One region of the Kineococcus aridisoli genome, then DNA from elsewhere that is predicted to be linked to it. Evidence: riboswitches for the same ligand, from Rfam matches in the RefSeq annotation. Region 1 holds a riboswitch; the other holds the start of a gene.
The links. A riboswitch is a leader RNA that binds a small molecule or an ion and turns the genes downstream of it on or off. The one in region 1 is predicted to bind glycine.
Positions count from the first base shown of each region.

Region 2: it holds a riboswitch for glycine, as region 1 does, so the genes downstream of both, gcvP (aminomethyl-transferring glycine dehydrogenase) here and gcvT (glycine cleavage system aminomethyltransferase GcvT) in region 1, are expected to answer to the same signal.

Region 1 is NZ_JBJLSF010000037.1:21,144-36,095, reverse strand. Features, by position in the region: gene iolC (5-dehydro-2-deoxygluconokinase) at 8-949, shown strand; gene ACRYM2_RS11995 (Cgl0159 family (beta/alpha)8-fold protein) at 942-1,922, shown strand; gene iolB (5-deoxy-glucuronate isomerase) at 1,970-2,872, shown strand; gene iolD (3D-(3,5/4)-trihydroxycyclohexane-1,2-dione acylhydrolase (decyclizing)) at 2,909-4,834, shown strand; gene ACRYM2_RS11980 (sugar phosphate isomerase/epimerase family protein) at 4,950-5,846, shown strand; gene ACRYM2_RS11975 (sugar ABC transporter substrate-binding protein) at 5,962-6,963, shown strand; gene ACRYM2_RS11970 (ABC transporter permease) at 6,971-8,032, shown strand; gene ACRYM2_RS11965 (ATP-binding cassette domain-containing protein) at 8,040-8,894, shown strand; gene ACRYM2_RS11960 (Gfo/Idh/MocA family protein) at 8,926-9,984, shown strand; gene ACRYM2_RS11955 (sugar phosphate isomerase/epimerase family protein) at 9,984-10,838, shown strand; glycine riboswitch at 10,942-11,034, shown strand; glycine riboswitch at 11,036-11,137, shown strand; gene gcvT (glycine cleavage system aminomethyltransferase GcvT) at 11,181-12,356, shown strand; gene ACRYM2_RS11945 (L-serine ammonia-lyase) at 12,418-13,818, shown strand; gene ACRYM2_RS11940 (sterol carrier family protein) at 13,854-14,246, shown strand; gene ACRYM2_RS11935 (hypothetical protein) at 14,243-14,593, shown strand; gene purF (amidophosphoribosyltransferase) at 14,634-14,952, shown strand, end outside.
Region 2 is NZ_JBJLSF010000003.1:60,749-75,700, reverse strand. Features, by position in the region: gene ACRYM2_RS01795 (hypothetical protein) at 19-630, opposite strand; gene ACRYM2_RS01790 (hypothetical protein) at 627-890, opposite strand; gene clsA (cardiolipin synthase ClsA) at 1,021-1,584, shown strand; gene ACRYM2_RS01780 (DUF881 domain-containing protein) at 1,581-2,435, shown strand; gene ACRYM2_RS01775 (DUF1290 domain-containing protein) at 2,447-2,779, shown strand; gene ACRYM2_RS01770 (DUF881 domain-containing protein) at 2,776-3,594, shown strand; gene gcvH (glycine cleavage system protein GcvH) at 3,636-4,019, shown strand; gene ACRYM2_RS01760 (FHA domain-containing protein) at 4,097-4,591, shown strand; gene ftsR (transcriptional regulator FtsR) at 4,588-5,337, shown strand; gene ACRYM2_RS01750 (bifunctional nuclease domain-containing protein) at 5,405-5,878, shown strand; gene ACRYM2_RS01745 (MerR family transcriptional regulator) at 6,017-6,613, shown strand; gene ACRYM2_RS01740 (SMI1/KNR4 family protein) at 6,732-7,421, opposite strand; gene ACRYM2_RS01735 (ParA family protein) at 7,591-8,352, opposite strand; glycine riboswitch at 8,412-8,502, shown strand; gene gcvP (aminomethyl-transferring glycine dehydrogenase) at 8,576-11,467, shown strand; gene ACRYM2_RS01725 (NfeD family protein) at 11,554-12,042, shown strand; gene ACRYM2_RS01720 (SPFH domain-containing protein) at 12,042-13,127, shown strand; gene ACRYM2_RS01715 (cytochrome c oxidase assembly protein) at 13,096-13,857, opposite strand; gene ACRYM2_RS01710 (DUF2243 domain-containing protein) at 13,854-14,348, opposite strand; gene ACRYM2_RS01705 (hypothetical protein) at 14,345-14,821, opposite strand; gene ACRYM2_RS01700 (MBL fold metallo-hydrolase) at 14,864-14,952, shown strand, end outside.

The DNA.
Region 1 (14,952 bases):
GGTGACGATGGGCAGGGTCGGCGTCGACCTGTACCCGTTGCAGGACGGCGTCGGCCTCGAGGACGTCCAGACCTTCGGCAAGTACCTCGGCGGCAGCGCGACGAACGTCGCCGTCGCCGCGGCCCGCCACGGCCGGTCCTGCGCCGTGATCACCCGCACCGGCAACGACGCCTTCGGGACGTTCGTGCACAAGGCGCTGACCGAGCTCGGCGTCTCCGACGCCTTCGTCTCCGGCGTCGAGGGGCTGAACACCCCGCTCGCCTTCTGCGAGATGTACCCGCCGGACCACTTCCCGCTGCTGTTCTACCGCCTGCCCACCGCACCCGACCTGCAGATCCGCGCCGAGGAGCTCGACCTGGACGCGGTCCGCGGCGCCGGGGTGTTCTGGGCCACCGTGACCGGGCTGAGCGAGGAACCCAGCCGCGGGGCGCACCACGCCGCCTGGCGGGCCCGCGAGCGCGCCCCGCTGACGGTGCTGGACCTGGACTACCGGCCCATGTTCTGGAGCGACCCGGCCGAGGCGGGCGAGCAGGTGCGGCGCGCGCTGCCGCACGTCACCGTCGCGGTCGGCAACAAGGAGGAGTGCGAGGTCGCCGTCGGCGAGAGCGAACCCCGCCGCGCGGCGCAGGCGCTGCTGGAGGCGGGCGTGGACGTCGCGATCGTCAAGCAGGGGCCGCGCGGGGTGCTGGGCATGACCCGCGACGGCTCCGGCACCCGGGTCGTGGAGGTGCCGCCCACCCCCGTGCAGGTGGTCAACGGCCTCGGTGCCGGTGACGGGTTCGGCGGGGCCCTGTGCCACGGCCTGCTGGCCGGCTGGGACCTGGAGCGGGTGCTGCGGTTCGCGAACGCGGCCGGGGCGATCGTCGCCACCCGCCGGGAGTGCTCCACCGCCATGCCGACGACCCGCGAGGTCGAGGCCCTGCTCGAGGAGGTCGCCGCCCGTGCCTGAGGAGCCCAGCGCGAAGCACCCCGGGTTCGCCCAGGACTACGCCGAGGTCTCGCAGATCCGCGCCTTCGCCCCGGAGCGCATCGCCGAGGTGGCCCGCGCCCGCCGCCGCCGCGAGCACGTGCTGCCCGCCGACGGCCGGCTCATGGTCGTCGCCGCCGACCACCCGGCCCGCGGCGCCAACGGCGTCGGCCGGCGGCCGATGGCGATGGCCAGCCGCACCGAGCTGCTGGACCGGCTGCGCGTCGCCCTGGCCGACCCGGGCGTCGACGGCCTGCTCGCCAGCGCCGACATCGTCGAGGACCTCACCCTGCTCGGGGCGCTGGAGGGCAAGGTCGTCGTCGGCTCGATGAACCGCGGCGGCCTGCAGGGCGCCGCCTTCGAGCTCGACGACCGCTTCACCGGCTACGACGCGCGCTCCATCGCCGAGGCCAACCTCGACGGCGGCAAGTTCCTCACCCGCATCGCGCTCGACGACCCGGGCACGCTGCCGACGCTGACGGCCTCCGCCGACGCCATCAGCGAACTGGCCGCGCACCGGCTCATCGCGATGGTCGAGCCGTTCTGGTCGCGCCGCGAAGGCGGCGCGGTCGTCCACGACCTGTCCGCCGACGGCGTCATCAAGTCCGTCAACGTGGCGCAGGCGCTGGGCCGCACGACCGCCTACACCTGGCTGAAGCTGCCGGTGGTGGAGGAGATGGAACGCGTCATGGAGGCCACGACGCTGCCCACCGTGCTGCTGGGCGGGGACCCGACGACCTCGCCGGAGGAGACGTTCGCGACGTGGCGCAAGGCCCTGGCCCTGCCCTCGGTGCGCGGGCTGACCGTCGGCCGCACGCTGCTGTACCCCCCGGACGACGACGTGGCCGCCGGGGGGGGGGGCCCGGCGCGCCGGGTGCGCTGTCCCCCCCCCCCCCCCCCCCCCGCCCCCCCCCCCCCCCCCCCCCCCCCCCCCCCCCCGAGCCTGGTGCACTGACCGACCCCGCCCGCAGACCCCCGACACCCGCAGGAGGGACCACCGCCGTGCCCGGCTCCCCGCTCCACCTGCCCCGCGGCAGCTCCGCCCGCGACGGCTTCGACCTCGTGGTGACCCCCGAGTCGGCGCACTGGGGCTTCTCCAGCCTGCGCACGCTCACCCTGCCCCCGGGCGGCTCGCGCACGTTCGCCACCGGCGAGGAGGAGCTGCTCGTCCTGCCGCTGTCGGGCGCGGCCCGCGTCGAGGTCGACGGCCGCTCGCTCGACCTGCGCGGCCGGGCCGGCGTCTTCGAGGGCGTCAGCGACTTCGCGTACGTCGGCCGCGACAGCGAGCTGACGATCTCCAGTGCCGCAGGCGGCGTGTTCTCGTTCCCGGGCGCACGGGCGACGCGCCGCCTGCCCTTCCGCTACGGGCCCGCCGAGGGCGTGCCCGTCGAGCTGCGCGGTGCCGGCCAGTGCAGCCGGCAGGTCAACAACTTCGCGACCCCGCAGGCGTTCGAGACCGACAAGCTCATCGCCTGCGAGGTGCTCACCCCGGCCGCGAACTGGTCCTCGTACCCGCCGCACCGCCACGACCGCACCAGCGAGGTGGAGAGCGATCTGGAGGAGGTCTACTACTTCGAGTTCCGCTCCCGGGCGCCCGCCGGCACCCCGGGGACCGCGGGACCGGGCCTGGGCTACCAGCGCGTCTACGGCGACGCCGAGCGCCCGGTCGACGTGCTGGAGGAGGTCCGCTCCGGTGACGTCGTGCTCATCCCGCACGGCTGGCACGGCCCGTCCATCGCCTCCCCCTCGCACGACATGTACTACCTCAACGTCATGGCCGGCCCGGAGGCCGAGCGGGCCTGGAAGATCTGCGACGACCCGGCCCACGGCTGGGTCCGCGCGACGTGGCAGGACCAGCCGGTCGACCCGCGCCTGCCGTTCTACCCCGCGCCCGCCGGCGCCTGACCCGTCCCCGCCACGAACCGATCGGAGCCGATCGCCATGAGCACCGAAACCCCCAGCGGCACCGTGCGGCTGACCGTCGCGCAGGCGGTCGTCCGCTTCCTCAGCAGCCAGTTCACCGAGCGCGACGGGCAGCGCCGGCAGTTCTTCGGCGGCGTGCTCGGCATCTTCGGCCACGGCAACGTCGCCGGGATCGGCCAGGCGCTGCTGGAGGCCGAGCTGGAGGCCGACGCCGGGGACGGCTGGAAGGCGCCGGCGCAGGTGCCGTACATCACCGGCCGCAACGAGCAGGCGATGGTGCACACCGCCGTCGGCTACGCGCGCCAGAAGGACCGGCTGCAGACGATGGCCGTGACGGCCTCGATCGGGCCGGGCTCGTCGAACATGCTCACCGGTGCCGCGCTGGCCACCGTCAACCGCATCCCCGTGCTGCTGCTGCCCAGCGACGTCTTCGCCACCCGCGTCGCCTCGCCGGTGCTGCAGGAGCTGGAGGCGGACACCGGCTACGACGTCTCGGTCAACGACGCCTTCCGGCCGCTGTCGCGCTTCTTCGACCGGGTGTGGCGCCCCGAGCAGCTGCCCGCGGCGCTGCTGGGCGCGATGCGGGTGCTCACCGACCCGGCGCAGACCGGGGCGGCCACGGTCTGCCTGCCGCAGGACGTGCAGGCGGAGGCCTTCGACTGGCCCGCCGAGCTGTTCCGCGAGCGCACCTGGCGCATCGCCCGGCCGGTGCCGGAGCGGGCGCTCGTGCAGGAGGTCGGGGACCTCGTGCGCTCCGCGAAGGCCCCGCTGGTCGTCGCCGGCGGCGGTGTCACCTACTCCGAGGCCGACGAGGCGCTGCGCACCTTCGTGGAGGCCACCGGCATCCCCGTCGGGCAGACGCAGGCCGGCAAGGGCACGCTGCCCTACGACCACCCGCTGTGCCTGGGCGCCATCGGGTCCACCGGCACCACGGCGGCCAACGAGATCGCCGCCGAGGCCGATCTCGTCATCGGCATCGGCACCCGCTACTCCGACTTCACCACGGCCTCGCGCACCGCGTTCCAGAACCCCGGCGTGCGGTTCGTCAACGTCAACGTCGCCGGGCTGGACGCCGTCAAGCACGCGGGCCTGCCCGTGCTGGCCGACGCCCGCGAGGCGCTGGAGGCGCTGACGGCCGAGCTGGCGGGGTTCTCCACCCCGGACGCCTACCGCGAGCGCGCGGCCCGGCTGAACCGGGAGTGGGACGCCGTCGTCGAGCGGTACTACTCCTCCGGGCTGGGGGAGCGCGACGGGGTGCTGGCGCAGGCCGAGGTCCTCGGCGCGGTCGACGAGGTCGCCGAGGCGCGCGACGTCGTCGTGTGCGCGGCCGGTTCGCTGCCCGGCGACCTGCACTGCATGTGGCGCACCCGCGAGCGCAAGGGCTACCACGTGGAGTACGGCTACTCCTGCATGGGCTACGAGATCCCCGGCGGCATCGGCGTGCGGATGGCCGCGCCCGACCGGGACGTGTTCATCACGATGGGGGACGGCTCGTACCTCATGATGCCCACCGAGCTGGTGACGGCGGTGCAGGAGCACGTGAAGGTCATCGTGGTGCTGCTGCAGAACCACGGGTTCGCCTCCATCGGCGCCCTCAGCGAGTCGCGCGGTTCCCAGCGCTACGGCACGAGGTACCGCTACCGCGACGAGGAGGGCCACCTGGCGGGGGAGCGGCTGCCGGTGGACCTGGCCGCCAACGCCGAGAGCCTCGGCGTGCGGGTGCTGCGCGTGCACACCCGCGCCGAGCTGGTGGCGGCGCTGCGCGAGGCGAAGGCGTCCCCGTCCTCGACGCTGGTGCACGTGGAGACGGACCTGCACTCCGAGGCGCCCGACGGCGGCGGCTGGTGGGACGTGCCGGTCTCGGAGGTCTCCCACCTGGAGTCCACGCGGAGCGCCCGGGCCGAGTACGAGCGGCAGAAGGCGCGGCAGCGCCCGCTCGTGTGAACCGCCCCGAGAACGTCAATATGTCTGGACAAATGCTTGACAGGTCGCGCCGGTCCGCGCGACAGTTCCCCTGCCCGCTCCGCCGCGGGCGCACGACGACGTGGAGGGCAGCTCAGTGAGCCGCATCACCATCGGGACCGCCCCCGACTCCTGGGGCGTCTGGTTCGCCGACGACCCGCTGCAGACCCCCTGGACCCGCTTCCTCGACGAGGTCGTCGAGGCCGGCTACGCGTGGATCGAGCTGGGCCCGTACGGCTACCTGCCGACGGACGCGCAGCGGCTGTCCGACGAGCTCGCCGCACGCTCGCTGAAGGTGTCCGCCGGCACGATCTTCGCGGCGCTGCACCGCCCGGACCACTACGACGAGGCCTGGGCGCAGGTCGAGCAGGTGGCCTCGCTGACGCGGGCCGTCGGCGGCACCCACCTCGTCGTCATCCCCGGCCAGTGGCGCAGCGACACCACCGGCGAGGCGCTGGAACCGCGCACGCTCGACGACGAGGGCTGGCGGCGGCTGGCCTCCGGCATGGACCGCCTGGGCGCGGCGGTCGCGGACGAGTACGGCCTGCAGATGGCCTTCCACTCGCACGCCGACACCCACGTCGACACCCAGGACGAGATCGAGCGGTTCCTGGCGATGACCGACCCCGACGCGGTGAAGCTGTGCCTGGACACCGGTCACGTCAGCTACTCCGGCGGGGACAACCTGGAGATCATCCGCAGGTACCCCGACCGCATCGCCTACGCCCACCTCAAGCAGGTCGACCCGCAGGTCGTCACCAAGGTCAAGGCGGAGGACCTCGGCTTCGGCGACGCGGTCAAGCTCGGCGCCATGGTCGAGCCGCCGCAGGGCGTGCCGGCGATGCCGCAGGTCCTGGAGGCGCTGGAGGGCCTGGGCCGCGACGTCTTCGCGATCGTCGAGCAGGACCTCTACCCCGTCGCCCCCGAGGTGCCGCTGCCCATCGCGCGGCGGACGAACTCCTACCTGCGCTCCTGCCGGCTGCCGCAGGCCTGACCGGTGCGGCCGCCCCGGGCGGGCCGCACCACCGCTCCACCGCAGCACCCCGCTGAGCCACAGCGGGCTCCACCAGAACGGGCGGGGACCGCCCGGGGAGAAAGGGACCGGATCGATGAGGATTCGCTCGCGCAGGACCACCGTCGCCGCGTTCGTCGCCGTCGCGGCGATGACGATGGCCGGGTGCAGCTCGTCCGGCGGCCGCCCCGACGACGAGGGCGGCGACGGCGCGGCCGCCGGTGTCGCCGACACCCCCCGCATGACGATCGCCATGGTGACCCACGCGGCCCCCGGCGACACCTTCTGGGACATCGTCCGCTCCGGTGCCGAGGCCGCCGCCGCCAAGGACAACGTCGACTTGAACTTCCAGGGCGCTCCCGAGGCCGCCGACCAGGTCAACCTCGTGCAGAGCGCCATCGACTCCGACGTCGACGGCATCGCCGTCACCCTGGCCAAGGCCGACGCGCTCGCCCCGGCCGTCCAGGCCGCCGGGGAGGCCGGCATCCCCGTCGTCGCCTTCAACGGCGGTTTCGACGAGTGGCAGGCCAGCGGGGCGCTGGGCTACTTCGGCCAGGACGAGCGGCTGGCCGGTGTCGCCGCCGGCGAGCGGCTGACCACCGACGGCGCCAAGAAGGCGCTGTGCGTCATCCAGGAGCAGGGCCACGTCGGGCTGGAGGCCCGCTGCGCCGGGGTCGCCGAGGGCTTCGCCGGCGGCAGCACGGAGAACCTCTACGTCACCGGCACCGACATGCCCTCGGTGCAGCAGTCCATCACCTCCAAGCTGCAGCAGGACCCCACCATCGACCGGGTGGTCACCCTCGGCGCCCCGTTCGCCCTCACCGCGGTGAAGTCGGTGGCCGACGCCGGCTCCAGCGCGCAGGTCGCCACCTTCGACACCAACAAGGAGCTCATGGGCGCCATCCAGGACGGGGACGTGCAGTGGGCCATCGACCAGCAGCCGTACCTGCAGGGCTACCTGGCGGTCGACTCGCTGTGGCTGTACAAGACCAACGGCAACACCATCGGCGGCGGGCAGGCCACGCTGACCGGTCCCGCCTTCATCGACTCCAGCAACGTCGACCGCGTCGCGGACTTCGCGGCCAACGGAACCAGGTGATGCCCTCGTGAGCACCTCCGTCAGCACGCCCGCGGCGCCGCCCGCGCTGGGGGCCAAGGACGACCGGGTCAAGACCCGCTCGCTCACCTCCCGCCTGCTCTCGCGCCCGGAGATCGGCTCGCTCATCGGCGCCCTCGCCGTCTTCGTCCTCTTCTGCGTCGTCGCGCCGACCTTCCGGCAGGCCCCGTCGCTGGCGACCGTGGCCTACTCCGCCTCCACCATCGGCATCATGGCCGTCGCGGTGGCGCTGCTCATGATCGGCGGCGAGTTCGACCTGTCGGCCGGCGTCGTCGTGACGACCTCGGCGCTGGCGGCCTCGACGTTCGCCTTCCAGCTGCGGCTGAACCTGTGGGTCGGCGTCCTCGTCGCCCTCGCGCTGGCGCTGGCCATCGGCGCCTTCAACGGCTGGCTGCTCATGCGGACGGGGCTGCCGAGCTTCCTCATCACGCTCGGCACGTTCTTCATGCTCCAGGGCATCAACCTCGGCGTCACCAAGCTGCTCACCGGCGGGGTGTCCTCGGACTCCGTGGCCGACATGGACGGGTTCTCCTCGGCGCAGGCGGTGTTCGCCTCGACGATCAGCGTCGGCGGCGTCGGCATCAAGATCACCGTGCTGTGGTGGCTGCTCTTCGTCGCGCTGGCGACCTGGACGCTGCTGCGCACCCGCGTCGGCAACTGGATCTTCGCGGTCGGCGGCGACGACAAGGCCGCCCGCGCGGTCGGCGTGCCCGTGCGCAAGACCAAGATCGGGCTGTTCATGACCGTCGGCTTCGCCGGCTGGTTCGTCGGGATGCACCAGCTCTTCAGCTTCGACTCCATCCAGTCCGGCGGCGGCGTCGGCCAGGAGTTCATCTACATCATCGCCGCGGTCGTCGGCGGCTGCCTGCTCACCGGCGGCTACGGCTCGGCCGTCGGCTCGGCCATCGGCGCCCTCATCTTCGGCATGACGAGCCTGGGCATCGTCTACGCCGGCTGGGACGCGAACTGGTTCAAGCTGTTCCTCGGCGTCATGCTCCTGCTGGCCACGATCGTCAACCTGGTCGTCAAGAACCAGGCCGCGAAGAGGTGAGGGCCCGATGACCACCCAGACCCCGAACACCGAGATCCTCAGCCTCACCGACGTCGGCAAGAGCTACGGCAACGTGCACGCCCTGCGCGGGGTGTCGCTGTCGGTGCGCCAGGGCGAGATCACCTGCGTGCTCGGCGACAACGGCGCCGGCAAGTCCACGCTCATCAAGGTCATCGCCGGTCTGCACCAGCACACCGACGGGCGCCTCGTGGTCAACGGCGAGGAGGTGCGCTTCACCTCCCCGCGCGAGTCCCTGGAGCGGGGCATCGCGACCGTCTACCAGGACCTCGCCCTCGTGCCGCTGATGTCGATCTGGCGCAACTTCTTCCTCGGCGCGGAGCTGACCACCGGCTGGGGGCCGTTCAAGCGCCTCGACGTCCAGCGGATGATCCGCATCACCGACGAGGAGCTGACGAAGATGGGCATCAGCGTGCCCGACCTCGAACGCCCCGTCGGCGCCCTGTCCGGCGGGCAGCGCCAGTGCATCGCCATCGCGCGGGCCATCCACTTCGGCGCCAAGGTCCTCATCCTCGACGAGCCGACCGCCGCGCTGGGCGTCAAGCAGTCCGGCGTCGTGCTCAAGTACGTCGCCAAGGCCCGCGACGCCGGCCTCGGCGTCATCTTCATCACCCACAACCCCCACCACGCCTACCTGGTGGGCAACCACTTCGTGATCCTCAACCGGGGCAACGTCTCGCTGGACCGCCCCCGCAGCGACATCACGCTGGACGAGCTCACCAACGAGATGGCCGGCGGGGCCGAGCTGGCCGCGCTCAGCCACGAGCTGTCCGCACCCGGGCAGACCCCCGAGCCCGCCGCGGCCCTGACGGCGCCGGGCCGGGACGCCGACGAGCACCTCTGAACCCAGGAACCGAGAAGCGAGGACTGACCGCATGAGCACGGCGACGCAAGAGAACCCGCACACCGCTCGCCAGGGCTACGACCGCGACCTGCGGGTCGCCGTGCTCGGGGTCGGCATGATGGGCCAGGACCACGCGCGGCGGCTGGCGACCCTGACCAAGGGCGCCCAGCTCGTCGCCGTCAGCGACGTGGACGCCGCCCGCACCGACGCGGTGGCCGCCGAGTTCGGCGTGCGCGCCCTGCACGACCCCCTCGCCGCGATCGAGGACCCCGACGTCGACGCGGTCGTCGTCGCCACCCCCGGGTTCACCCACGAGGACCTCGTCCTGAGGGCCATCGCGGCCGGCAGGCCGACGCTGTGCGAGAAGCCGCTGACCACCTCCCCGCAGACCTCGCGCGCGGTCGTCGAGGCCGAGCGGGCCCTGGGCCGCCGGCTGGTGCAGGTCGGGTTCATGCGCCGCTTCGACGCCGAGTACGAGCGGCTGCGCGCCCTGATCGCCTCGGCCGAGCTGGGCCGGCCGCTGTTCCTGCACTGCGCGCACCGCAACGCCACGACCCCGCCGAACTTCAGCTCCGAGATGCTGATCCTCGACTCGGTCGTCCACGAGGTCGACGTGGCGCGCTTCCTGCTGGGCGAGGAGATCACCGCCATCACCGTGCTCACCCCCGGGCGCACCTCGCACGCCCCCCAGGGGCTGCAGGACCCGCAGTTCGTCCTCATGGAGACCGCGAGCGGCACGCTGGTGGACGTGGAGATCTTCGTCAACACCACCGTCGGCTACGAGGTCCGCACCGAGCTGGTCGCCGAGCGCGGCAGCGCGCAGATCGGCCTCGGGGTCGGCCTGGTGCGGCACTCGGCCGCCGGCTGGGGCGGCGCGGTCCCCGGCGACTTCCGGCAGCGCTTCGGCGCCGCCTACGACACCGAGTTCCAGCGCTGGGTCGACGCCGTCCGCAGCGGCGCCGGCGTCGACGGCCCCGGCGTGTGGGACGGCTACGCCGCCGCCGCCGTCTGCGCCGCCGGCGTGGAGTCCCTGCGCACCGGCCGCCGCGTCGAGGTCGACCTCGGCGAGCGCCCCGACGGGCTCGGCTGATGCAGATCGCCCTCGACACCTACATGTTCCGCGACGTCCCGCTGCTGCAGCTGCCGGGGATCGTCGCCGACCTGGGCTACGAGTGGATCGAGCTGTCCCCGCGCGAGGACTTCATCCCCTTCTTCCGCCACCCGCGCATCGACCTGGCCGGGGTGCGCGCCTTCCGCAAGGCCCTGGACGCCGCGGGCGTGGGGGTGTGCTCGACGCAGTTCGTGCAGCGCTGGTCCGGCCCGGGCGAGGATGAGCGCCGGGCGGCCGTGCGCAACGTCCGGCGCATCGTCGAGGTGACCAGCGAGCTGGGCGTGCCCGTGGTGCAGTCGGAGTTCAACGGCCGCCCCGAGCTGCCGGAGGCCAGCGAGGCGCGCTTCCTGGACTCCTTCGAAGAGCTCGCGCCGGTGTTCGAGGCGGCCGGGGTCGAGCTGCGGCTGGAACCGCACCCGGACGACTTCGTCGAGGACGGCTTCCGCGCCGTCGACCTCGTGCGCGGCCTGGACCGGCCCTGGGTCGGGTTCGTCTACTGCACCCCGCACACCTTCCACCAGGGCGGGGACGGCCCGGGCATCGTGCGCTACGCCGGGGACCTGCTGCGCCACGTCCACGTGGCCGACTCCTTCGACCCGCGCGGTTCCTCGGGGCTGCGCTACATCGTCAACCCGCCGGGCTCGAGCGCCCGCGTGCACCAGCACCTCGACGTCGGCGAGGGCGAGGTGGACTTCGACGGCATCTTCGCCGCGCTCGGCGAGATCGGCTTCGACGGGGCGCTGTGCTCCAGCGTCTTCGCCTGGGAGGAGCGGCGCGAGGAGTCCAGCCGCCTGATGCGCGAGAGGATCCAGGAGCTCGTCGACCGCTGGTGAGGTGCGGCGGGCGCCGGTGCGGCGCCCGCCCCTGCCGCGCGCTGGCCGGGGCCCGTGCTGCTGTGGGACGCTGGGGCGGCACGCACAACTGAACACACGGCCGCGAACCCCGGCGGGAGAGCCCCGCGCGTCCCGCGCGGGCACCGAAGGAGCAACCACCCCGGAACCTCTCAGGTCCACGTACCGCCACGGGCAGGCCGCTCTGGAAAGCAGGACGTCCGCGTCCTCACCGACGGGGAAAGCCGCCCGGCGCGCCAGCGCCGCCGGTGAAGCTCTCAGGTCCACCTGACAGAGGGGGTCCAGCACGTGGCCGCACCCGGCGGCCGCGACGAGAGGAGCCCCATGTCCCCGGCCGCGCAGACCACCCCGCCGACGAGCGCACGGACCACCCCCCTCGCCAGCCCGCTCGCCGCGGCGCACGCCGCCCTCGGCGCCTCGTTCACCGACTTCGCGGGCTGGTCCATGCCGGTGCGCTACGCCTCCGACCTCGCCGAGCACCGCGCCGTGCGCGAGAGCGCCGGGGTCTTCGACCTCTCCCACATGGGCGAGATCCGCGTCAGCGGGCCCGAGGCCGGACGCGCCCTGGACGCCGCGCTGGTGGGCCGGCCCTCCGCGATGGCCGTCGGCCGCGCCGCCTACGGCATGGTCGTCGACCACGCCGGCGGCATCGTCGACGACCTCGTCACCTACCGCCTCGGCGAGCAGGAGTTCCTCGTCGTCGCCAACGCCGCGAACGTCGAGCCCGTCGTCGTCGCGCTCGCGGACCGCTGCCGCCCCTTCGACGCGCACGTCGCCGACGAGACCGCCCGCTGGGCGCTCATCGCCGTGCAGGGGCCCGTCGCCGCGGCCGCGCTCGCCCCGCTGCTGGCGCTGCCCGGCGGCGCCGCGCTCGACGGCCTGCGCTACTACCGCAGCACCCCCGCGACCCTCGCGCTCGCGCAGGGCTCCACCGAGGTCCTGCTGGCCCGCACCGGCTACACCGGCGAGGACGGCTTCGAGGTCTTCGTCCCCGTCGCCGACGCCGTGCCCGCCTGGGAGGCGCTGCTGGGCGCCGCCCGCGCGCACGGCGGCGTCCCCGCCGGCCTCGCCTGCCGCGACACGCTGCGCCTGGAGGCGGGCATGCCGCTGTACGGCCACGAGCTGACCACCGCCACCGACCCCTACGCCGTCGGGCTGGGGCGGGTCGTCGCGCTCGACAAGGACGTGGAGTCCGTCGGGCTGGCGGCGCTGCGGCTGCTGGCCGCGGAACCGCCCGCCCGCGTGCTCGTCGGCCTGCGCGGCGAGGGCCGCCGCGCCCCGCGCGCCGGGTACGCCGTCGTCGACCCGCTCGGCGCGGACGGCGCCGTCGTCGGCGAGGTCACCAGCGGCGCCCTGTCGCCGACCCTGGGGCACCCCATCGCCATGGCCCACGTCGACGCCGCCCGCTCCGCCGTCGGCACCGCGCTGGCCGTCGACGTGCGCGGCACGCTGCTGCCCGTCGAGGTCGTCGAGCTGCCCTTCTACCGCCGGCAGCGCTGACGTGGCCGCCCCCGCGGGCGCCGCGGCGGCCGCCCCGGCCGCGCCGTTGAGCGTCTTCGACATGTTCTCGATCGGCATCGGCCCCTCCAGCTCGCACACCGTCGGCCCGATGCGCGCGGCCCTGGCCTTCGCCGGCGACCTGGCCGGGCGCGGCCTGCTCGAGCGGACCGCCGCCGTCACCGTCGACCTGCACGGCTCCCTCGGCGCGACCGGCCGCGGCCACGGCAGCGACCGCGCCGTCCTGCTCGGCCTGGCCGGCGAGCGCCCGGAGAGCGTCGACCCCGACGGCGTGCCCGCCTTCCTGGAGCGCGTGCGCGCCACCGGCGAGCTGCGGCTGCTGGGGCGCCACCCGGTGCGCCTGGACCCCGACGCCGACGTCCGCCTGGTCCCGCGCGCCCTGCCCGCGCACCCCAACGGCATGGTCTTCACCGCCCGCGACGCGAGCGGGGCCGTCCTCGCCGAGCGCACGGCGTACTCCGTCGGCGGCGGGTTCGTGCGCGAGCACCCCCTCGTGCAGGAGGCACCCGTCGTCGGCACCGGCGCCGGCCTGCCGTTCGGCTTCCGCACCGGTGCGCAGCTGCTCGCGCACTGCCGCGAGCAGCGGCTCGGGGTGGCGGACCTGGTGCGCCGCAACGAGGAGAGCCTGCGCCCGGCCGCGGAGGTCGACGCCGGGCTGCTGCGGATCTTCGGGGCCATGGCGGCCTGCGTCGAGCACGGCCTGGTCACCGGCGGGGTGCTGCCCGGGGGGCTGGGGGTCCGCCGGCGCGCGCCCCGGCTGCACGCCCAGCTGCTGACCGAGGAGGGCGGCGGGCACCACGACGCGCTGCAGGCCATGGACTGGGTGAGCCTGTTCGCGCTCGCCGTCAACGAGGAGAACGCCGCGGGCGGGCGCGTGGTCACCGCCCCCACCAACGGCGCCGCCGGGATCGTGCCCGCCGTCCTGCACTTCTACCGCCGCTTCGTGCCCGGCGCCGACGACGCCGGCACCGTCCGCTTCCTGCTGGCCGCCGGCGGCATCGGCATCGTGCTCAAGGAGACCGGGTCCATCTCCGGTGCGGAGGTCGGCTGCCAGGGCGAGGTCGGGTCGGCGAGCGCGATGGCGGCCGCCGGGCTCGCCGAGGTCCTCGGCGGCACGCCCGAGCAGGTCGAGAACGCCGCCGAGATCGCCGTCGAGCACCACCTCGGGCTCACCTGCGACCCCGTCGGCGGGCTCGTGCAGATCCCCTGCATCGAGCGCAACGCCGTCGGCGCCACGACCGCCATCCACGCCGCGCGCACCGCGATGCGCGGCGACGGCACCCACGTGGTCAGCCTCGACACCGCCATCGAGACCATGCGCCAGACCGGCGCCCACATGCGCTCCGAGTACAAGGAGACCTCGCTGGGCGGGCTGGCCCTGACCGTCGTCGGCGCCGGTGCGCGCACGGGCACCGGCGTGGGGGTCAACGTCCCCGAGTGCTGAGGGCGCACCCCGCCCGCGGCTGCGAGCATGGTGCGATGCCGCCCCGCCGCCGCACCGACCCCGCCGAGGGGCTCGCCGCCGTCCGGGCGGTGGAGGACCTGCTCGACGCGGGGGAGCAGCCGCCGCGGGCCCCGCTCGCGACGGCCGTCCGCCACTGCCTGGAGGAGCTCGCCGCCCGCCACCCCGGCGGCAGCGTCGAGGTGCGGGTGCCGCCCTTCGGCGCCGTGCAGGTGCTCGAGGGCCCCCGCCACACCCGCGGCACCCCGCCGGCCGTGGTGGAGACCGACGCGCTCACCTGGGTGCTGCTGGCCACCGGCCGCCTCGCCTTCGCCGACGCCCGCTCCGCCGGACGGGTGCGGGCCAGCGGCAACCGCGCCGACCTCGGCGACCTGCTGCCCGTCGTGCCACCGCGTACCGTGCTCCCGTGAGCGAGCCGTCCCCCACCCCGCCCCGCGCCGACGAGCGGGAGGACGCCCCCGCGCGGCCGGAGGGCGCCGCCGAGCCCGGGACCACCGCGTTCGTGCAGGTCACCCGCCGCCGGGCCCCGCGCTTCCGGGCGTTCGTGCTCACCGGTCTCGTCGTGGCCCTCCTCGCCTCCGCGGTCGTCGCCGCGGTCACCGACCCCGCCGGCGGGTACTCCCAGCGCGCGCTGTTCGGCTACCTCTTCGTCTCCTTCGCCCTCGTCGGCACCCTCGTGGGCGCGCTGGTGGCGGTCCTCGCCGACCGGCGCACCGGCACCCGCCCGGCGCGCCGCCGGCGCCCGCGCGGACGCTGACCGGTCGGGCGCGGCGGCCGGTGTGTGACACACTCGGGACGTGGCCCGCGGTGACGGACGTCTGAACCACGACCTGCTGCCCGGCGAGAAGGGCCCCCAGGACGCCTGCGGCGTCTTCGGGGTCTGGGCGCCGGGTGAGGAAGTCTCCAAGCTCACCTTCTACGGTCTGTACGCCCTGCAGCACCGGGGCCAGGAGGCCGCCGGGATCGCCGTCAGCAACGGCGAGCAGATCCTCGTCTTCAAGGACACCGGGCTCGTCTCGCAGGTCTTCGACGAGGCCGCGCTCGAGTCGCTGCAGGGGCACATCGCCGTCGGGCACGCCCGCTACTCCACCACCGGCGGCGGCGGCTGGCAGAACG
Region 2 (14,952 bases), on a different contig from region 1:
ACGCCCGCGACCAGGTCCTCAGGGTTCGGCCGGCAGGTCCAGCGGGCGCTTCCAGTAGCCCCACGGGAACGTCGTGCCCTTGACGAGGGTCCAGCCCTGCTCGGTCAGGCGCCGGCGCGCGGCGGGGTTCCACGGCTGGCGCAGGTGCTCCCACTGGTGGTCGGAGGCCTCGACGAGGTGGTAGAGGGTGCCGTAGTCGACGACGTGCCAGCCGCGGCGGCCCTCGCGGGCCAGGACCTCCATCTCGTCGAAGGCCGTCAGCGGGGTGAGCACCCGGCGCACCGCGCCGTCCGCGCCGGGTGCGGCCTCCTGGCCCGGGGTGCCGGAGCGCTGGCCGAAGCGCTGCTGCGCGGCCTGCTTGCTGACGCCGAGCAGGGCGCCGACGGTGTCCCAGCGGTGCCCGGCCGAGCGGGCCGCGTCGATGGAGGCGCGCAGCAGTCGGCTGGTCTCCTCGGCGGCCACCTTGCTCGCCGCCACCAGCTCCAGCGTCGCGTCGGGGTCGCCCTCCGGCTGCGGGGTGCCGGCGGCCTCCACGACGGCGGCCTCGATGCGCTCGCGCAGCAGGGCCAGCGCCTCCTCGCGCGCACCCGCACCCGCGCCCGCGCCCTTGCCGAGCTCCACGGCGCTCACCGGGCGTCGGGGCGGTTGCGGGGCAGGGGCTCCAGGCCGTCGAGGGCCTCCTGGTCGCGCTGGGCGGCGCGGTTCCGGGCGCTCTGCGCCCGCAGCCCCAGCCCGGCGGCGAAGGCACCGACGAGGGTGACGGCCAGCACGAGGGCGGTGCGCCACCAGGTCTCCGGCAGGTAGGTCGTGCACAGGACGACGGCGATGCAGGCCAGGCCCGGCAGGAGGAGCAGGTTGACGGTGGAGGGCTTGTCGGGGGATGCGCTCATGTCGTCAATGATGTCTTGACGACGTGAGCCTGTCAAGAACTTCTTGACCGCTCCGGGTGATCCGGCCCCGTAGGGTGGACGCCCAGGACCAGCGGGGGGTGGTGGCGCCGTGGCGGCGGCAGGTGGGCAGGTGGTCAGCGACCGGGTCCTCACGGTGCCCAACGCGCTGAGCGCCCTGCGGCTGCTGCTCGTGCCCGTCTTCGCCGTGCTCATCGTGCGCGGCCACGACGGCTGGGCGCTGCTCGTGCTCGCCGTCAGCGGCGCCAGCGACTACCTCGACGGCCTGCTCGCCCGCCGCTGGGACCAGGTCACCCGGCTGGGGCAGGTGCTCGACCCGTTCGCCGACCGCCTCTACATCCTCACCACGCTGCTGGGCCTGGCCCACCGCGGGCTGGTGCCGTGGTGGCTGGTCGTCGTGCTCGTCGCCCGCGACGTGGTGCTGGCCTGCACGGTGCCCTTCCTGGCCGCCCTCGGCCACAGCGTCCTGCCCGTGCACTTCCTCGGCAAGGCCGGCACCTTCTGCCTGCTCTACGCCTTCCCGCTGCTGCTGCTCGGCGAGGTCGCGCACTCCGTGGCCGAGGTCGCCGGCGCGCTGGGCTGGGCGTTCGCCCTGTGGGGCACGGGCCTGTACTGGTGGGCGGGGGTCCTCTACGTGCAGCAGGTGGTGCAGCTGTGGCGCGCCGAGCGCCGGTGAGCGGCGCTCGGGCCCCGCGCGACCCGGCCGCCAGCACCGCCCTGCTCACCGAGGTCATGCAGCGCCCGCTGGACCCCGGCTACGCCGCCGCGGCGGCCCGGCGCGCCGAGCGCGGCGAGCAGCGCCGCCCGGCCGCCCGGGCCGGCACCCTCCTGGCCGCGCTCGCCATCGGCGTCCTGCTCGCCGTGGCGGGCCTGCGCGCCGCCGCCGCCGAGCCGGAGGCCGACCGCGGCCGGCGCCAGCTGCTGGAGCGCGTCGAGGCGGGCACCGCGCGCACCGACGCCCTCGCCGCGCAGGTGGCCGCCCTGCAGGCCGCCAACGCCGACCTGGCCGCCCGCCTGGGCGGCAGCGCGGCCGCGGCGGCCTCGGCGCGCGCCGACGAGCTCGCGGTCGCCGCGGCCGCGGTGGCCGTCAGCGGGCCCGGGGTGCGCGTCGTCCTCGACGACGCGCCGGTGCCGGACGAGGGGATCGGCACCGGCGCGGCGGACACCTCCGGGCGGGTCCTCGACCGCGACGTCCAGCTCGTCGTCAACGGCCTGTGGCAGGCGGGCGCGGAGGCCGTCTCGGTCAACGGCCAGCGCCTGAGCGCGCTGTCGTCGATCCGCGCGGCCGGTGAGGCCGTGCTCGTGGACCACCGCCCCCTCACCCCGCCCTACGCCGTCTCCGCCGTCGGCGACCCGACCCGGTTGCAGACCGGCCTGGCGGCCTCCGTCGCGGGCCGCTACCTGCAGGTGCTGCGCGACAACTACGGCATCGGCGTCGAGGTGCAGGCCCGCACCGAGGACGACCCGCTGACGCTGCCGGCGGCCCAGCGCCTGGACCTGCGGCTGACCGTCGCGGACGCGCGGTAGCGTTCCGCGACGTGGTCGCAGCGCTCGGACTCCTCGTCGGCATCGTGGCGGGCGTGCTCCTGCACCCCGAGGTGCCGGTGTTCCTGCAGCCCTACCTGCCGATCGCCGTCGTCGCCGCCCTCGACGCCGTCTTCGGCGGTCTGCGCGCCGTCCTCGACGGCATCTTCGACGACCGGGTCTTCGTCGTCTCCTTCGCCTCCAACGCCGTCGTGGCGGCGCTGATCGTCTACCTCGGCGACCAGCTCGGCGTCGGCTCGCAGCTGTCCACCGGTGTCGTCGTCGTGCTGGGCGTGCGCATCTTCTCCAACGCCGCCGCGATCCGCCGGCACCTGCTCAACGCGTGAGCGCCGACCGGCGGCCGCCGCGGGAGCCCGCGGGGGAGCGCCCGCAGGAGCACCCGGGGGAGCGGGCCCCCGCACCTCCGCGGCGCCCGCCCTGGCGGCGGCTGCTGCGCGCCGGCCGCCCGCGCGCCACCCGCGGTCAGCTGCTGGCCGGGCTGCTGTGCGCCGCGCTGGGCTTCGGGGTCGTCGTGCAGGTGCGCTCGACCGACTCCTCGGGGCTGGACGACCTGCGCGAGAGCGACCTGGTGCGCATCCTCGACGACACCACCGAGCGCGGGGACCGGCTGGCCGACGAGCTGCGCAGCCTGGAGGCGACCCGCGAGCAGCTCACCGAGGGCAGCGACTCCGCCCAGGCGGCCGAGCGCGCCGCCGCCGAGCGCGCCACCGAGTACGGCCTGCTGGCCGGCACGCTGCCGGCGAGCGGGCCCGGGATCGTGGCCACGGTCTCCGACCCCGGCGGCGCGGTGCGCTCCACCCACCTCATCCAGCTCGTGCAGGAGCTGCGCGACGCGGGGGCGGAGGCCCTGCAGGTCGGCGGCACCCGCGTCGTGGCGAGCACCGCGTTCGCCGACGACCCCGGCGGCGTCCTCGTCGGCGGCCGCACCGAACCGGCGCCCTACGTCGTGACCGCCGTCGGCGACCCCGACACCCTCTCCACGGCCCTGGACATCCCCGGCGGCGTGCGCGAGACGCTGCGCCAGGCCGGCGCGCAGCTGGAGGTGCAGACCTCCGAGGTGGTGCGGGTCAGCGCCTTGCACGCGCTCTCCGCGCCTCAGTACGCTCGCCCGGCGTCGCCGGAGCCCTCTGCGGACCAGTGAGCACCACCCAGCCGCCCGCCACCCGAGGAGTCCCCGCCGCCATGTCGAACGTCCCCGCCGACCTGCGCTACACCAGCGAGCACGAGTGGGTGCGCGTCGAGGCCGACGGCACCGTCCGCGTCGGCATCACCGACCACGCCCAGGACGCGCTCGGCGACGTCGTCTACGTCTCGCTGCCGGCCGAGGGCGAGAGCGTGAGCGCCGGCGGCTCCTGCGGCGAGGTGGAGTCGACCAAGAGCGTCAGCGAGATCACCGCCCCCGTCAGCGGCACCGTCTCCGGGCACAACCCCGGGCTGGAGACGCGTCCCGACCTCGTCAACAGCGACCCCTACGGCGAGGGGTGGATGTTCACCATCACCCCTTCCGACCCCGCCGAGGTCGACGCCCTGCTCGACGCGCAGGCCTACGCGGTGCACGCCGGGTGACTGCCTGCTGACCCGCAGGGTCCTCCCGGCTAGGGTGGTCGCGAAGATCCGTGGCCAGTGCGTGGAAGGTGGTGTCGATGTCTGCGGGCACGTCGCCGGAGGACGACCAGACCCCTGACGAGGTGGCGGCCGAGCGGCCGGTGGACTCGACCATGTCGTTCGCCGGCCTGGTCGCGCCGGAGGTGCACGAGGGCGCCGAGCGCGGCCTCACCAGCGACGACCGGGCCGCCATCGAAGCCCTGCCGGCCGGTTGCGCGCTGCTCGTGGTGCGCCGCGGGCCCAACACCGGCTCCCGCTTCCTGCTGGACGCCGAGCGCACGTCGGCGGGCCGGCACCAGACCAGCGACATCTTCCTGGACGACGTGACGGTCTCCCGGCGGCACGCGGAGTTCCTGCGCGCCCCGGACCCGGTGACCGGCCCCGGCTTCCGGGTGCGCGACGTGGGCAGCCTCAACGGCACCTACGTCAACCGCGAGCGCATCGACGACGTCCTGCTCAAGGCCGGCGACGAGGTGCAGATCGGCAAGTACCGCATGGACTACCACCCGAGCTCGGAGGTCGCGCAGCCGTGAGCGTCTCCGGAGCCCGCCCGCTGGACCCGAGCGCCCCCCGGATGACGATCGGGGAGGTCATGGCGATCCTGTCGCCGGACTTCCCCGAGGTCAGCATCTCCAAGATCCGCTTCCTCGAGGAGCAGGGGCTCGTCGAGCCGGGGCGCACGGCGGCCGGGTACCGCAAGTTCTCCTCCGACGACGTGGACCGGCTGCGCTACGTGCTCTCCGCCCAGCGCGACCACTACCTGCCGCTGCGGGTCATCCGGGAGAACCTCGAGGCGATGGACCGCGGGCTGCAGCCCCCGGAGCAGCCGGGGGCGGCCCCGCGGGTGCCGACGGTGGTCCCCGCCGCGGGCGTGCCCGGAGCCGAGCGCTTCGAGGGCCGCGCGGCCGACCTGCGGCTGACGCGCACCGAGCTGCTGCGCGAGTCCGGCGTCGCCGCGGAGATGCTCGACGCCCTCGAGGGCTTCGGCGTGCTCTCCCCGGCCCCCGGCGGGCCCTGGTACGACGGCGAGGCGCTGGAGGTCCTGCGGGCCGCCGCCGCCCTGGCCGCGCACGGCATCGAGGCCCGCCACCTGCGGATGTTCCGCACCGCCGCCGACCGCGAGGTCGCCCTCGCCGAGCAGGTCGTCGCGCCGATGCAGCGCCAGCGCTCGGCGGAGGCCTCCGCGCGCGCCGAGCAGGTCGCGCGGGAGATCTCCGCCGCCTGCCTGCGCCTGCACACCGCGCTGGTCGCCGGGGCGCTGGGACGCGTCACCGGCTGAGCACCGGTCGGGCACCGGCCGGGCGGCCTCCCGGGTGCGGGCACCGGGCACGGGGTACGGTGAAGCCGTGCGCGCGCTCGATGTCATCGGCGTCAGGGTCGAGATGCCTTCCAACAACCCGATCGTGCTCCTGCGCGAACGCGACGGGGACCGGTACCTGCCCATCTGGATCGGTGCGCCGGAGGCCAGCGCCATCGCCTTCGCCCAGCAGGGCGTCGTGCCCCCGCGGCCGCTGACCCACGACCTGCTCAAGGACGTCATCGAGGCCGTCGGCCGGCGCCTGGAGGAGGTCCGCATCGTGGAGATGCGCGACAACGTCTACTTCGCCGAGCTCGCCTTCGACGGCGGCCTGGTGGTCAGCTCGCGGACCTCCGACGCCATCGCGCTGGCGCTGCGGGTGGGGTGCCCGATCGTGAGCGCCGAGGAGGTCCTGGACTCCGGCGGCGTGCCGGTGCCCGACGAGGACGAGGACGAGGTCGAGAAGTTCCGCGAGTTCCTGGACCACATCTCCCCGGAGGACTTCGAGTCCGGCGAGCGGTGAGTCCGCGGTCCACCGGGAGAAGGTCGGAGGGCGGCGCGCCGCGCGCCTCGTTGACGCTCCGGGGGTGCCGCTCTACGGTCAGTGTGCAGGACGCTCCCGCTCGAAGCCTCGACGGGTGGCGATGACGAGGAGGCCGGCGTGAGCAGTAGCGACGCAGTCGCGGGGTCGTCGCGGAAGTCCCAACCCGCCCGCGCGCAGGGTCTGCTGTTCGAGGAGGACCTCCCGGACCTCGACGACGAGGTGGGCTACCGCGGTCAGACGGCGTGCAAGGCGGCCGGCATCACCTACCGCCAGCTGGACTACTGGGCCCGCACGGGTCTGGTCGAGCCGAGCGTGCGCGGTGCCTCCGGATCCGGCTCGCAGCGGCTGTACGGCTTCCGCGACATCCTCGTGCTCAAGGTCGTCAAGCGGCTGCTGGACACGGGGGTCTCGCTGCACCAGATCCGCACCGCGGTGACGCACCTGCGCGAGCGCGGTGTCGACGACCTGGCGCAGATCACCCTCATGTCCGACGGCGCCAGCGTCTACGAGTGCACCTCGGCGGACGAGGTGATAGATCTCGTCCAGGGCGGTCAGGGCGTGTTCGGCATCGCGGTGGGCCGCGTCTGGCGCGAGGTGGAGGGCGAGCTGGCCTCCCTGCCCAGCGAGCGCCCGGCCGACCGGGACCCCGGGCACACCGCGATGGTGCTGGCCGACGAGCTGTCCGCCCGCCGCCGGGCCCGCGAGGCCGGCTGACGCCGGTCGGCACCCGCCTGGCCCTGCTCGCCCCTTCCCGCACGTCGAAGGCCCGGACGCCCCGCACGGGGGCTCCGGGCCTCGTTCGTGCACCGGGCGGCCCGCCCGGTGCACGCCCTCAGTCGACGAGCTCCGGGCGGGGCAGCGCCTGCATCGCGAACGGGTCCACGACCCAGTCGTGCGCGTCGGGCAGCCACAGCACGGCCGCCAGCAGCGAGTCCGCCCAGGTGCCCAGCAGCTCGTCCAGGCCCACCCGCCAGGAGTGCTGGTAGCCCTCGCCGTCCTCGGAGAGCACGAGCTGCTCCACGTCCGCGCGGCTGGAGCCCAGCCGCACCGCGATGAGCTCCTCGTCGCGGGCGAACATCGGCAGCAGCGCCGGGGGAGCGGCGAGCCCGGGCCCCTGGCCGCTGGCCCGGCGCAGCGCCTCGTCGAGGTCCAGCGGCACCCAGCCGCCGGGGCCGACCGTGGGGGCGCTCGTGCGGTAGCGGGTGCGCACCGGGTCCACCCCGTCGACCTCGCGCCACCACGCCCGCGCCGCGCGCGGCAGCAGCAGCCCGAGCTGGCGCTCGACGGCGTCGAGGCGGGAGTCGTCCACGCCGGGGCGCAACCGGGTGGCGATGTCGGCGCCCGAGCGCGTCCAGTGCGCGCGCAGCCGCTGCACGAGCTCGTGGATGCGGACGGCCTCGGGAGCCTCCGCACCGGTGGGGCGCTCGGGGACCTCCGGGCTGCTCGGGCGGGCGGGGCCGGCAGCGCTGCCGCGCGCCGCGCGGACCAGCCGCTGGCGCTCGACCGGGGCCTTCGACGTCACGGGACCTCCTCGGACCGCGCCGCTGCGCGGGGGATCAGGGGTGGTTGCTGCCAGAACGGTTGCGGCGCACCACCGAACACGACGGTAGGTGCTCGGTGATCGTCCCGCACCTCGGACGCGCGCCGGCGCCGCCCGGTTCCCCCGGTGCCGGCCGGCGCGACCGCTGCGCTCAGTCCTTCTCCAGCACGCGGTCCAGGACGGCGTCGAACTGCAGCGCGAGCGTCTTGGCGGTGCGGGCGCGCAGCGCGTGCAGCGGGAGCCCGGCGCCCTGCGACTGCGGGACCGCGGCCCGGTCCGGCAGCGGCTCCAGCACGAGGTCGCCGAACAGCGAGCGCAGCTCCTCGTAGCGGAAGCGCTGCTCGCCCGAGCGCTGGGTGAAGCGGTTGACGAGGACCCCGACGACGCGCGGCGCGGGCCGCAGCGCGCGCACCTCGCGCAGCGTGCGGTCCACCGCGGCGACGGAGAAGCGGCTGGCGTCGCTGACGACGAGGACCGCGTCGGCGGCCCGCCACGCCGAGCGGGTCAGGCCGTTGAGCGAGGGCGGGGTGTCCAGCAGCGCGAGGTCGTGGTCGTCGACCTTGCGCAGCGCCCGCCGCAGCGACCTCAGCGCCTCCTCGTCGGCGTCGGGGCCGTCCAGGCCCGCGGACTCGGCGGAACCGGTGAGCACGTCCAGCAGCCCGGGGTGGTCGGAGACCCAGCCGCTGGGGGCCACCGCCTCCTCGGCGACGCGCCGCTTGGGGTTGCGCAGCACCGCCGCCACGTCGTGCGGGCGCTGCGCGCTCACGTCGAGGCCGGAGGTGGCGTCGGCCTGGGGGTCCAGGTCGACGACGAGGGTGCTGGTGCCGCGCTGGAGGGCGGCCGAGGCCAGACCCAGGACCACCGACGTCTTGCCCACACCACCCTTGGCGCTGCAGACGGCGAGGCTGATCACGGGCGAACCCTAGCGCTCCGCCGGCCCTGCCCCGGTGCCCTACAGTGGTGCGCGGCCGTGCATCCCGCGCGGGAGAGACCCCGGTGCGACCGGGGCGCCGAAGGGGCAACATCCCCGGAACCTCTCAGGCGGAAGGACCACGCGGGACAGGCCGATCTGGAGCCCCGCCGCGGGTGACAGACGGGGAGGTCCGTACCCCCGCCCGCGACCTCCGGAGCGTCCCATGACGACGACCGCACCCGAGCCCACCGCCCTGCCGGAGCTCTCCGCCGACCCCGCGCCGCTGCCCTTCAGCGCCCGCCACATCGGTCCCGACGCCGCCGCCGTGGCCCGCATGCTGGCCGTCGTGGGGCTGACCTCGACCGACGAGCTCGTCGAGCGGGCCGTGCCCGCCGGCATCCGCGACGGCGTGCTGGACCTGCCCGAGGCCCTCGACGAGGCGTCGGTCACCGCGGCGCTGCGCGCCCTGGCCGGCCGCAACCGCGTCGTGCCCTCCATGATCGGCCTGGGCTACCACGGCACCCGCACCCCGGCCGTCGTGCGCCGCAACGTGCTCGAGGACCCCTCCTGGTACACCGCGTACACGCCCTACCAGCCGGAGATCTCCCAGGGCCGCCTCGAGGCGCTGCTGAACTTCCAGACCGCCGTGGCCGACCTGACCGCCCTCGACGTCGCCAACGCCTCGCTGCTCGACGAGGGCACCGCGGCGGCCGAGGCGATGACGCTGGCCCGCCGCACCTCCAAGGCGCCCGCCGGCGCGGTGTTCGCCGTCGACGCCGACGTCCTGCCGCAGACGCTGGCGGTGCTGCGCACCCGCGCCGTGCCGCTGGGCATCGAGCTGCTCGAGGTCGACCTCGACGCGCCCGACCCGCTGGCCGCCGTCGGCGAGCGCGGGGTGTTCGGCCTGCTCGTGCAGTACCCGGGCACCTCGGGCAGGGTCCGCGACCTCGAGGCCGTCGTGGCCGACGCCCACGCCCGCGGGGCGGTCGCCGTCGCGGCCGCCGACCTGCTCGCCCTCACCCTGCTGCGCGCGCCCGGGGAGTTCGGCGTCGACGTCGCCGTCGGCTCCAGCCAGCGCTTCGGCGTGCCCATGGGCGCGGGCGGCCCGCACGCGGCCTACGTGGCCGTGCGCAAGGGCCTGGAGCGCTCGCTGCCCGGGCGCCTGGTCGGCGTCTCCGTCGACGCCGACGGCAAGCCCGCCTACCGCCTGGCCCTGCAGACGCGCGAGCAGCACATCCGCCGCGACAAGGCGACCTCCAACATCTGCACCGCGCAGGTCCTGCTCGCGGTGATGGCCGGCTGCTACGCGGTCTGGCACGGTCCCGAGGGCCTGCGCACCATCGGCGGGCAGGTCGCGCGCCGCGCCGGCGCGATCGCCGCCGCGCTGCGCGCGGGCGGGGTCGAGCTGCTGCACGCGGAGTTCTTCGACACCGTCGTGGCCCGGGTGCCCGGCCGGGCCCGCCGGGTCGTCGCCGACGCCCTGGCCGCCGGGGTGAACCTGCGCCTGGTCGACGAGGACCACGTGGGGCTGACCGTCGACGAGACCACGACCGACGCCCACGTCGCGGCCGCCCTGCGCGGTTTCGGCGTGCAGCCGCTGGAGGGCGCGCAGGAGCACGCGCTGCCGGCCGCGCTGCTGCGCCGCAGCGGCTACCTGCAGCACCCGGTCTTCTCCCAGCACCGCTCCGAGACGGCGATGCTGCGCTACCTGCGCCGGCTCTCCGACGCCGACTACGCCCTGGACCGCGGCGCGATCCCGCTGGGCTCGTGCACGATGAAGCTCAACGCCACCACGGAGCTGGAGCCGGTCTCCTGGCCGGAGTTCGCCGACCTGCACCCCTACGCGCCCGCCGACCAGCTGGCCGGCACCGCCCAGCTGGTCGCCGACCTCGAGCGCTGGCTGGCCGAGGTCACCGGCTACGACGCGGTCTCGCTGCAGCCCAACGCCGGCTCGCAGGGGGAGTTCGCGGGCCTGCTGGCCATCCGCGCCTACCACCTCTCCCGCGGCGACGCGGAGCGCACGGTCTGCCTGATCCCCTCCTCGGCGCACGGCACCAACGCCGCCAGCGCCGTCATGGCGGGGCTGCAGGTCGTCGTCGTGCGCTGCGACGAGGCCGGGAACGTGGACCTGGACGACCTGCGCGCCAAGACCGCCCAGCACGCCGAGCGCCTGGCCGCCCTCATGGTGACCTACCCCTCCACCCACGGGGTGTACGAGGAGTCCATCCGCGAGGTCTGCGCCCTGGTGCACGAGGCGGGCGGGCAGGTCTACGTCGACGGCGCCAACCTCAACGCCCTCGTCGGCCTGGCGCGCCCGGGCACGTTCGGCGCCGACGTCTCGCACCTGAACCTGCACAAGACCTTCTGCATCCCGCACGGCGGCGGCGGCCCCGGCGTCGGGCCGGTGGCGGTGCGCTCGCACCTGGCGCCGTTCCTGCCCGGCACCTCCCCGGCCGCCGGCGCCGACGGCTCCGGCGTGGGCATGGTCTCCGCCGCGCCGTTCGGCTCCGCGGGCATCCTGCCGATCTCCTGGGCCTACCTGCGCCTCATGGGCCCCGACGGGCTGCGCGCGGCGACGGTGCAGGCCGTGCTCAGCGCGAACTACGTCGCCACGCGGCTGGAGAAGGCCTACCCGGTGCTCTACCGCAGCCCCGGCGGGCTCGTGGCCCACGAGTGCATCCTCGACCTGCGGCCGATGACGAAGGCCACCGGCGTCACCGTCGACGACGTCGCCAAGCGGCTGGTCGACTACGGCTTCCACGCTCCGACGATGTCCTTCCCCGTCGCCGGCACCCTCATGGTCGAGCCCACCGAGAGCGAGGACCTCGCCGAGCTGGACCGCTTCTGCGACGCGATGCTCGCCATCGCCGAGGAGGTCCGCGAGATCGCCGACGGCGCGTGGGCGGTGGCGGACTCCCCGCTGCGGCACGCCCCGCACACCGCCGCCAGCCTGGTGGGGGAGTGGGAGCACCCCTACACCCGTGAGCAGGCCGTCTACCCGGGCGGGATGGACCCGCGGACCAAGTACTGGCCGCCGGTGCGCCGCATCGACGGCGCCGCCGGCGACCGCAACCTCGTCTGCTCCTGCCCGCCGCTGGAGGAGTACGAGTCCTGACGGGCTCCCTCCCGGCGGTGACCCCCGCGGTGATCCCGCACGGGATCACCGCGGGGAGGGGCGGGTAGGGTCGGGACCACGAGGGGGTGGTCGCGGTGGGGTTCCTGGAGTCGCTGCTGGAGAACAGCTGGCTGCTGTGGATCGCCGCGGCCCTCGTCCTCGGCATCCTCGAGCTGGCCAGCCTCGACCTCGTCTTCGCCATGCTCGCCGGCGGTGCCCTGGCCGGCGCCGGCGCCGACGCCCTGGGCCTGGGCTACGTCGGGCAGGTGCTCGTGGCGGCGCTCGCGGCCGGCCTGCTCCTGGCCACCATCCGCCCGCTGCTGCTGCGGCGGCTGCGGATGCCGGCGGCGGGCACCACCAACACCCCCGCCCTGCTCGGCCGCACGGCGCTCGTCCTGGACGACGTCAGCGCCCGCGGCGGCCTGGTCAAGCTCGTCGGGGAGACCTGGTCGGCGCGCACCGCCGCCGGGCGGACCTTCGCCGCGGGCGAGGACGTCGTCGTCGTGGCCATCGAGGGCGCCACGGCCGTCGTCGACGCACCCCCCGCGCCCCAACGACCGGAGGAGGCGCCCTGATGGGCACCACCGTCACCCTGATCGTCCTCGTCCTCGTGGTGGTCTTCGTCGCCGCGGTGATCATCCGGACGATCCGCATCGTGCCGCAGGCCACCGCCGTCATCGTCGAGCGGCTCGGCCGCTACAAGACCACCCTCGACGCGGGCCTGCACTTCCTCGTGCCGTTCATCGACAAGGTCCGCGCCACCGTGGACCTGCGCGAGCAGGTCGTCTCCTTCCCGCCGCAGCCGGTCATCACCTCCGACAACCTCGTCGTGAGCATCGACACGGTCATCTACTACCAGCCGACCGACCCCAAGGCCGCCACCTACGAGATCGCCAACTACATCCAGGGCATCGAGCAGCTGACCGTGACGACGCTGCGCAACGTCATCGGCTCGCTGGACCTGGAGCAGACCCTCACCAGCCGCGACCAGATCAACGGCCAGCTGCGCGGGGTCCTCGACGACGCCACCGGCCGCTGGGGCATCCGCGTCAACCGCGTCGAGCTGAAGGCCATCGACCCGCCCGCCAGCGTGCAGGACTCGATGGAGAAGCAGATGCGCGCCGAGCGCGACCGGCGCGCCGCGATCCTCAACGCCGAGGGCCTCAAGCAGTCGCAGATCCTCACCGCCGAGGGCGAGAAGCAGTCCTCGATCCTGCGCGCCGAGGGCGCCGCGCAGGCGGCGATCCTGCGCTCGCAGGGTGAGGCGAAGGCCATCACGCAGGTCTTCGACGCCATCCACCGCGGCGACCCCGACCCCAAGCTGCTGGCCTACCAGTACCTGCAGACGCTGCCGCAGATCGCCAAGGGCGACGCCAACAAGGTGTGGATCGTGCCCAGCGAGCTGAACGACGCGCTCAAGGGGTTCGGCTCGATGTTCGCCGCCCACGGCGACGGCGCCGGGCAGGGCGGCGGCGCCTCCGCCGCGGGGGCCGCCCGGGCGCCGCGCCCGGCTCCCGAGCCGGCGACCCACTTCGAGGAGGTCGTGCTCGAGGACCCCGAGGAGGCGCTGCGGCGCGCCCGCGAGGAGGCCGCCGGCGCCTCCCGCGACGCGGAGGAGACCACCCGCATCAGCGGGCAGGGACCCGTCGCCGGTCCCTGAGCCGCCCGACCTCCCCGCCGGTCACGTCGGCCCGGGCGTCCCGGCCCGGCCGGGGCCGGGTGCGCTCGTACCACTGCGCGCACAGCACGAGCGCGGTGGCCACCTCGACCGCGTCGCCGCCGTAGAACAGCAGCTCCGCCCCGGAGCCGCCGCCGCGGGCGTACAGCAGCTTGGCCACGACGTGGTGGGCGGCGGCGGCCACCAGCAGCAGCACCGCGCGCCCGAGGGTGCCCGGCCGCCCGGGCACCGGGTCGCGGCCGACCAGGCAGGTGCTGAACAACCACCCCGCGGCGAGCATGTGCACCATCAACGGCCCGTGCAGCGCGTGCGGCAGCGGCGCCAGCCAGAACACCGCCACCCCGCCCACCTGCAGCACCAGCACCACCGGCGCCCACGTCACCGCCCGGGCCCAGCGGCTGTGCAGCAGCGCCAGCAGCACCCGCCGCGGCGCGCGCGGCAGGGTGCGCAGGGCCAGGCTCACCGGTGCCGACAGCGCCAGCAGCAGCGGGGCGAGCATCGTCAGCAGCAGGTGCACCGCGACCTCGTCGACGAGGGTGCGCACCGGCCACAGCGCGGCGGCGCTCGCGCTGAGCACGGCGGCAGCCGCCACCGCCGTGCGCGCCACCGGCCAGCGGTCCCCGCGCCGGTGCAGCCGCGACTCCGCCCACAGGTAGGCGCCCAGCCCGGCCCAGGCCGCCACGGCGACGGCCTCGGGCAGCAGCGGCGTCACCCCGTCCGTGCCCGCTCGCGCCGCCGGTGGCGCGCGAGCAGCGCCAGGCCCGCGAGGAGCGCCAGGGCGCCGGCGAGGTTCCACACCAGGTCGTAGGGCAGCAGCTCCACGCCGTAGCGGACCTGGTGCAGCTGCAGCAGCTTGTGGTGCACCAGCCCGTCGTAGAGCTGGAAGCCGCCGCTGCCGACGAGGACGCCCGCCAGCAGGCGCGGGCGCACGGTGGCCCGCCGGCGCTGCAGGTCGGCGAACAGGAACATCCCGCCGACCATCGCCAGCCACCCGAAGGCGTGGAACCAGCCGTCGGAGACCAGCCCGGCGGTCGTGGTCGAGCGGTCGTAGAAGTGGTGCCAGTGCAGCAGCTGGTGGAAGACGACCTCGTCGACGAAGGCGGCGATCCCGACCCCGATGAGCAGACCGGTGACCAGCGACCTGCGCCGCGGGCCGCCGGGGCTCCCGCGGCGCTCGGAGCCCGCCGGGCGCTCGGGGCTCACGGGACGAGGACCTCCACGACCGCGTCGCGGCGCAGCTGCTCCAGCTCCGCCGCCTGCCGCTCGGCGCGCGCGAGCAGCTCCTGCAGCTCGTGGGCGTCGAGCCGGGCGTCGGTGCGGGCGACCTCGAGCAGGCTGCGCCAGCCCGCCGCCTTGCCGAGCACGCCCAGCGTCAGCACCTCCAGCTCCACCACCAGGCGCAGCGGGGACTGGCGCACCAGGCGCCCGTTGGGCTTGAGCGCCCCGGCGGCCTCGCCCACCCGGGCCGCCAGCTGCAGCGAGCGCCGCGGCTGCACGCCCAGCGAGCGGGCGATGCGCTCCAGCGCCCGGCGGTCCTGCGCCACCTCGTCGTGCAGCCGGGACAGCGCCTCCCCGTAGCGGGTGCCGCGCTGGGCCTTGGCGGCCCGCGCGAAGCGGGCGCGGCCCGCGGCCGCTCCGGCCAGGTGGTCGTCGACGTACACGCTCAGCAGGTCCACACCGCACGCGTACCCACCGCCCGGACGGGGTAACCCCCCGGGGTGGACACCCCGCACCTGTCGCTGACCTTCGTCGGCACCGCCACCGTCCTGCTGCGCTGGGGCGGCCTGACGCTGCTGACGGACCCGAA